DNA from 2 places in the Anaerobacillus sp. QJM3NY_17 genome. Region 1 is predicted to be linked to the other one. Evidence: riboswitches for the same ligand, from Rfam matches in the RefSeq annotation. Region 1 holds a riboswitch; the other holds the start of a gene.
What was found. A riboswitch is a leader RNA that binds a small molecule or an ion and turns the genes downstream of it on or off. The one in region 1 is predicted to bind S-adenosylmethionine.

Region 1 (4,186 bases):
GACCGAATACGCAACGTCTGGTTGAACATATCTTGAAAACAAATGTTGAAAAGAAAGCTTTGAATATATTGAACGGATTGAGAAGTACAGCCTCTAAAAGAACGGAATCAGAGCTTGAGGAAGCGACCAAGACCTTACTGGAGATATCCTCCCATCCCACCGTTGCCGTTCTTAAAAGCATCTTGGAGAGGCAGAAGAAAAAGCAAGCGAACAAACAGCTAGTTGGGGAACCGCAGACAGAGGACTATGGTTTTACCAGAGGCGCTACCTATTTTGGGAGGGATAAAAAATGATCAACCAAGAAACCTTACGAAAGTTAATGGACATGAAGATGAGTGGAATGGCGGACTTATATCAACTACAGAATGAAAATAAAGACTTCCAAGGCATGGATTTTGATGATCGTTTTAACCTATTGGTGGATACGGAATATGATCGCAGAAGGTCGAATAAGTTAGACCGATTGATTAAACAAGCCACATTTGATGACTCGAGCGCAGCCGTTGAACTGATCGAGTATCACGCTGACCGTAAGTTGGATAAGCAGTTAATTTTAGAGCTGGCGTCCGGCACCTATCTTCAGAAGCATCATAATATTATCCTTATGGGCGCTTCAGGCAATGGAAAGACATGGATATCAAATGCTTTCGGCATTCAGGCCTGCCGGCAGTTCTACAAGGTGAAATATATCCGATTGCCCGAATTATTGGATGAACTCGCAGTTGCCAAACATGAGGCAGATGGAAGTTTTCGCAAACTGATTAAAAAGTACAGATCGATTGATTTATTGATATTGGATGAATGGCTCCTGAGTGAGCTGTCTCAAGATCAAGTACTCCACGTTTTAGAAATTATCGACGCGAGGCTCAAGCGGACTTCTACCATCTTTTGTTCCCAGTTCTCACCCGAAGGGTGGCATTCCAAACTCGGACAAGCCCAGGTAGCTGATGCGATTCTTGACCGGATTGTCCATGACTCTTATAAAATACTAATCGATGGCCACATATCAATGCGTGAAAGGCATAGTTTAGTCGCTCCTCGTTGACCATATTAAAGAAGAGAGTCACTAGTGAAATTTACCCGGTGGCTCTCTTCTATGCATTCACTGGCTCCATTCTCCGCAATTGATGGCTCAAAACTTCGCACAAGTGGCTTTTTCGTTCCGCAATACTCATTAATCGCAAAGGATAAGAAAGCCTGACGGAGAACATTGCTGCCTATACGATAGACATAATCGATTGCTTGCTTTTGTTTTTGATAAATACGGTGTAGTGACGATTTCGTACTGTCATCAAATGAATCAACTTGTTTGAATAAATCATTATATCGGTGATGTTTTCTAAGCTCTTCATGATGAGGAGCGTATAGCAGATCGATGGCTTCTTGATTCGATTGATAAACATTGAGTGCTAACGTAATATCTTTTTCATCTTCAACAAGTTCTTCTTTAATGATTGATATGTAATATGTTAAAAAATCATAGACTCTGTCAGCGATAGACTCCTGGTTTAGAGAAAGATAAATTTGCAGAATATCTAATAAATCACTGTAATCGAGAATCCAATATTCGTCATGAGATGGTGCTACGTTATTTAATGTTAGGAAAATAGGGATAATCGTATAGCCTTCATATTCTTCTTTATTTCGAATGAAGTGAAGGTAATCCTCCAGCTGTCCGACAGATTCTCCAGCATGAAACTTATTTTCGATAATCAAAACTGTTTTCTGATCATCTGACTTTGCGACTAGATCAATATAACGACCAGTCGTTGTACGTACCTCGCGAAACACTTCCAGGTCAGCATAAGAAGCGAAATGATAGTTTAAATAATCAAGAGATTGATTTTGGAAACGTTCTTCGTTCTCAGAACGGGTGAAAATACGGGAGAGAACTTTTTTTACAAGAAAATCTCCTAGGTTATGATTTTCGGATGGATCTAATAACCAAGCTAGAACATTCGAGTGTCGGATTTCAAATTGTTCAATACGAAGTACCTTAAGCGGATTAAAGCTGTTGAATTTACTGTTTAGTTGTGCAAATGCTTTAGAGTGATCAAGGTGAGCAATTGATTCTAAGGAATAAGTCATCATTTTCTCCTATCTATAAGGATTATATTGTCATTCCTATTATAGTGGAAAAAAGAGGATGGACCTACAAATTTTTCTGTTATAATCTATTGGATGGTTAAGTATAAGTAGAGCTAAGGTATTCAAAAAGATTGAAGAATTAAGTGGTAGATTCAATGAGTACTACATCAATCATCAAATAAAATAAGAAACTTTTGAGGAATTTATTTTTGGACACTTATTGGAATATTAAGTAAACTATTACCAACTAAACAAGGTTATCACGAGTGAACGAGAGTACGGGCTCACTGACTTCACAGCAACCTGCCAGGCGGTAAGGTGCTCCAACCTGCAAAGCATTGCTTTGAATGATAACGCACGGATAGCGGAGGCTCTTTGTTGCATTCATTTGCGATGAAGGGCCTTTTTTGTTCATTTGTTGAATACCTTGTTTATAAGAATAAGGGGGATGAGCTTGTGAACGTAAATCGATTTGCACGAAGCGTCATGGCGAAAAGTTATGATGGTGAAAGTTTTTTATTACACGTGGCAGAAGTCATGGAACGTCAACTGAAGGAGTGGGATGAAGCGTATGAAGTGATCGTGATGAAGATGATCGACTACGAGGTCACTGTTAAAAAGGAAAACCGCTCTTATGAACTGTTGCTTACGGAGGATGCATTGCTTTCGCTACAACAGAAATCCCCTTATGCGCTGGATCGATATTTGTGGCTGGAATTAGAGAAGCAGGGGCTTCAAATTGTGAGAGGAAATGGGGATTATATTGAGAGTGTGATGTGAGCCAATGTCGATAGAAGAGGATTTTGCCAATTCATTTTGATGATTCGAAATCGTGGATGTTTGGGGATTAGACTTGGATGCTTTTAAGAATAAGCGGTAAAATTATTTTTGAAATGAATCGTGTATTTTTTCTGAATGCTTTTGAAGTTATTTAATGTGGTAAAATTAAACTATCAATGTAATGGATAATAAAAGTATTAGAAGAAATTATGATTCCATTTTTACTCTTTCTTTTGATTTTTTAACATTACGAAATTTCCCTATTATAGGAGCGTTCTAATATGAAAACGAAAATGAACTATTTCATCTTACTTTTAACGATCATTTTTATAGTTGGTTGTACCAATTTAGAAGAGGCACCCAATAAAGATGCAGAAACAAATACACAAGAAGTAAGTACAGTTGAAACAAATGAAAATAGTGAAAAAGAAGAAACGAACACTACGGTTGTGGATGAACCAGTAGAAGACGAAACACCAGACCCAACAGATGATGAACAGTTCTCAGGATACGAACTTATTGAAGTTGATGGTGGAGATTTGTCTGGACATCGAGAACCTAACGTCGTCGTTGATATTGGGTACGGTGACCGTGAATATTGGGCATTTACGAATGAATACGGACAACTCGTACGTGTCGTTGCTGACGAAATCATTCTACAAGATGATGGTAACGAACCTGTATTATCGTCTGGACGGTACTATTCTGATGAGGCAAAGGTTCCGGGCGTCGAAAGTGACGTGTTAGACGAAGGACATATTATTGCTGATTCTCTCGGAGGGGTATCGAATGCTTATAACATTACCCCACAAGAGAGTACACTTAACCGACATGGTGATCAAGCTTATATGGAAGACGCGATCCGTAGCGCAGGTGAAGCTACTGATTTCGAAGCCATTATCACCTATTCGGATACGGAAAAGCAGATACCTTCAAGTTATCAGTACACGTATACGATGAACGGAAATGAAACCGTTGATACATTTGATAATGTGAACCCTGATGAAGTCAACGCATCACTCGGCTTAACTGAGAGCGAGCCTGACGATTCAACTCCTTCAGACACAGAGGGTGATATTTCTAGTATTGATACAAACGGGAATGGACAAGTGACGATTAAAGAAGCAGAGGCAGCAGGTTATAGTATGCCGATCATGAGTGATCATTGGTTATATCCTTATATGCGTGATAATGATAATGACGGTATGGTTGGTGAATAAGAGTCTAGAAAAATATAGAAGGTGATACGTAAAGGGTATATCGGTTCGCCGGGACGGTTTTTATGATGCGATATTTCGAAAAAAGGTAGTGGAGCATT
Region 2 (4,186 bases), 1.6 Mb from region 1:
CGCTAGAATAACGCTGCCAATTGCAATTAATGTATATAAATCACTTTCTAAAAAAAGTTTGATCATACTATAAGAAATAACTAAAGAAAAAACCGGTGAAACTGCCCAAACTTTAATCATTCGCGTAATGACATCTTTCTGCCAAAGCTGAAATCCATCTTTAGCAGTTCCGATACCAATGATCGATGAGGTGGTAATCTGGGTAAGCGGCACCGGAATCCCAAATAAGGAAGCTCCAATCACAAGTCCAGCGCTCGTACCTGATATAGCACAACCTTCACCAAGTGAAAATTTTGTGATGCGATAACCATTCGTTTCAATGACACGTTTACCAAAAACTAAAGCACCTAAAGCAACAAAAGCTCCCCCAAAAAATGCGCCGTGAGAAAGGGATAAAACTCCCGCTCCAACTAGCGGTCCAATCGCATTTGCGACGTTATTCATTCCCGCTGAAAAGGCTTCTAGAAAACCGGCTACAATTAAAAAAATGGTGAGTGGCTTTTGCCACTTTGAAGTAAGATTGATTCTTTGTTTTAAAAGACCAAAAATTTTCCCAACACTGAGAGCTGTCGCAAAAGCAATAACCGGTATAACGATCCACAACAACATAATGAACATCACATTCTGAAAGTACAAAGCACGGTAAGCAATACCAACTCCTACCACTGCGCCCACAGTAACTTCACTTGTTGATAATGGAATCCCCATCATATTTGCTAGAAAGAGCGCTGTTGTAGCTGAAATAAAAATAATCAAGATAACCTTTAGACTGAGTACGGAAGAAGGTATAATGCCACTCCCCATTGTTTTAATAACATTACCTCCACCTAATGTGGCACCACCAACAATCCCAATCGCACAAACACTCAGTGCTACGCTTCTTCTTTTAATCGCTCCAGCCCCGTAAGCCACTCCCATCGATGCCGCAGCTCCACTAGCCCCAATATTCATAGCAAAAAAGAGAGCCACTGTAATAACTAGGGTTGTCATGACCGTCACCGATTTGGTGCTGAATCAAAATGCAAGCCGCATTCCGTTTTTTCCTGATTTGCCCATCTCCCAGCTCTAGAATCACTACCTTCCAATACTCTTTCAGTGCATACCGCACATCCTATACTTGGGTACCCTTTATCATGAAGAGGATTGTATGGTAAATCCTTTTCGTACACGTACCTCCAAACATCTTTCCATGTCCAATGAATAAGTGGACAAACCTTAATCGACTGAAACTTATCATCTCTATTGAAATAATTTGTCTTTTGTCTGAGTGGCGACTGCTCTCTCCTTAAACCTGAGATCCATGCACTTACATGATCTAATTCTTCATGCAATGGTATGATTTTCCTCAAGTTGCAGCACTGTCCCGGGTCTCGCTCCCATAGAGCATCCCCTTTACTTAATGCCTGTTCTTCGACCGACTCCTTTGGTTGCTTTAACTTAATATTTAGAGATGGATATTTAGCTTTCACTTTATTAATTAGCTCATAAGTCTCATCAAAATGGAGACCTGTATCCAGAAAAACAATCTTCGCGTTCTGGTTTACCCGGGAAATCAAATCAATTAGAACGACACCCTCAACACCGAAACTACAAGCATATACAATATCATCTTGGTATATTTGATACGCCCACTCCAGAACTTCAAGAGCCCCTTTCGTTTCTGATTCAACGTCGAATTCAGGTTCCTTACCCGACCAATTATTATAGAACCAATTCATTTCTAACCCTCCCAATTCCGATCAAGGAAATATATTTAAAAGTTTAAAAAAAGAGGCGGTTCTAACCTTTAGGGTTAGAACCGCCTCTAGTTTCTCTAGTCAGCGCCAATATTAAAGTCGTTCTTTTTCTTTTCTTTCAAGTTGAACAACTTTCCCATCTTGAACAACAAGCGTAATTGACCCAAATTTTAACGAACTTAGCATTCGTTCTATACGTACAGCAACGTCTGAAAAATTCTGGTCTTTCGTTCCCATCATGCAACCTCCCTTAGTCGTAATAATCATGAGGAGAAGCTTATAAATGAAAAAAGCCTTCCCAAATTGGAAAGACAGATCAGGTTACCTTAATTCACCTTATCTTCCAAAATGGACTCCATTTTGCTGGAAGTAGCACCTTGCCAATCAGGCAGGTTGCTGGACGTCAACGGGCCAGTCCCTCGGTCTCTCTTGATAAGTTATTTTCTAAATCTTAACTATTATCTAACAATATGTCAACCCTAGTTTAGAGATCGGGATAAAGGGATTAGAAAAGAATATGAAAAAAACCCCGAATCTATGACTCGGGGACCATTTTTAAATTGGATGACGTTTACTTTCTTCTTTTTTCTCTTCTATTAAGATACGCGTACCATCTACAGACGTAATAACTACTGCCGTATCCTTGTCGATCCAACTTCCAACAGAAATGGCGCTGTACTTTTTCTCATTGACTTGTATTGTTCCACTTGGTCGAAATGGAGTAATTGTCATAGCCGATTCTCCAACTAAATTCTTATACTCAGCGTTCATGGAATTATACCCCATTTCACTGCTTAACCGATCCTTTAACGTCATTTTCGTCCACATAGAACGTGCGGGGAAAACACGCAAAAACAGGAATGAAGCAGCCGTACCAATTAAAAAACCACTAGAAACGAGAAGGCCATAAAGGAAAGTCGGAGAAGGAATGGCTACGGCTGTAACCATCATAATTAATCCAATCAAACCAAATGTACCATCATTGAGTAATTTCCCATCAAGAATAACTAAGCCTAAACCAACAGCAAACACAAGTCCCATCCAGAGAATTGATGATAAAGAAGTAAGATGGAAACTAAAATAAAATGTGAGCAATAGTATTCCGATCAATCCAAAAATACCTTTTACACGGACAAGTAACTCAGCAAACAAGAATAGCACGCTAAGTAAAACGATAAGAAAGCCAACTGCTGGCAAAGATAGAATCTCCATCCTCGCTCCCTCCTTTTCCTTCTTCTCTTATACGTTCAAAAGGGAAGAAAGTTTCAGTCACTTGTCACCTTACGATTGAAATACCCCTTTTATTCCATCAATAATCGCAATAAAGAAATCAATGATTTTTTGAATAAATGACTGTGTCTCGTCTTTATTTAAAAACTCGTCCAGGTTTTCTCTCGCGTTCTGCAACTGACTCTTCATTTGATCCCAATCAATATCAAGATTTTTCATTCGATTAAACAGTGCAACAAGACCATCCAACTCATCTTGAGTCAATTCAATACCTGAATCGTTAGCAATTTGTTTAATAACTGTTCTTAAATCATCTTCCGTCTCAGGTGGGTTTGTAGCAATTTCATCCTTAATCTTAGTCATTAGCTCTGTTGCTTTATCTGCGCCAATACTATCGCTCAATTTTGCAGTAGTGACAAGCTCTTCATTTGCTACTTGTTTTTGCTCCTCAGGTATCACTTCATCTGTGCTTAACTCATAAGCTTTGATTAAACCAGTTAATGCAGCCGTACCTGAAACCTCCATTGGTGCTGTCACATAAACATCAGCATCTTTTACTCCAGCTGTTATTAAAGCATTTGCGTACATTTCATCTGTTACCCAATTAATATTTTTTGTGTCAACGCTTAAACCAGCATCTTTTTCACCAATGGTTATGGAAGAAGAAGATAAGGCGCGGGTACCGATTAGCGCTTTACTTATATAATTCCCAAGATATTTATGCTCTTCTTCATTTGATACCGTTACCGTCATTGCATTTTCCGGAGCTTCCATTTCATCAACTAGCTTCTGTTTTTGCTCTTCAGATAGATCTTCACCAAGTGTAACGATGACATCCCCGACGCTCGCATCCGCTTGTGCCACCATAGGAATAATAGACATCATTAACACCATCGACAATAAAAACGGCAATCCTTTTTTAAGCATGTTTTTTGTCTCCTTTTAACGTGAGGCTCTAATGAAGAGTAACTCAGTTAATCTCCCCATCTCTTAGTATTCTACTCGACACTCGATCGAAAGAAAAGATAATTCACTAGGAAATCTGTCATATCATGGAAGGACAAGCATATCGTAGTACAAAGGAAATCATTCTGAAGGAGTTGCGAGAGATGCGAAAACTATTGTTAAGTTCCCTATTTCTGCTTGTCCTTCATACAACTTATTATGATTTAACAACAGGAACTCTTACAAATAACAGAGCTATTTCAGAAGTATCAGAA

Region 2: another riboswitch for S-adenosylmethionine. It lies ahead of AC0VYV_RS14575 (YezD family protein); the one in region 1 lies ahead of AC0VYV_RS06585 (hypothetical protein).

Annotation. Positions count from the first base shown of each region.
Region 1 is NZ_CM149685.1:1,222,449-1,226,634, forward strand. It holds gene istA (IS21 family transposase) at 1-293, shown strand, start outside; gene istB (IS21-like element helper ATPase IstB) at 290-1,045, shown strand; gene AC0VYV_RS06580 (PDDEXK-like family protein) at 1,051-2,088, opposite strand; SAM riboswitch class I at 2,343-2,445, shown strand; gene AC0VYV_RS06585 (hypothetical protein) at 2,545-2,868, shown strand; gene AC0VYV_RS06590 (DNA/RNA non-specific endonuclease) at 3,150-4,088, shown strand.
Region 2 is NZ_CM149685.1:2,773,554-2,777,739, forward strand. It holds gene AC0VYV_RS14565 (inorganic phosphate transporter) at 1-990, opposite strand, end outside; gene AC0VYV_RS14570 (phosphoadenylyl-sulfate reductase) at 996-1,718, opposite strand; gene AC0VYV_RS14575 (YezD family protein) at 1,830-1,973, opposite strand; SAM riboswitch class I at 2,070-2,175, opposite strand; gene AC0VYV_RS14580 (NfeD family protein) at 2,292-2,948, opposite strand; gene AC0VYV_RS14585 (DUF1002 domain-containing protein) at 3,018-3,893, opposite strand; gene AC0VYV_RS14590 (hypothetical protein) at 4,076-4,186, shown strand, end outside.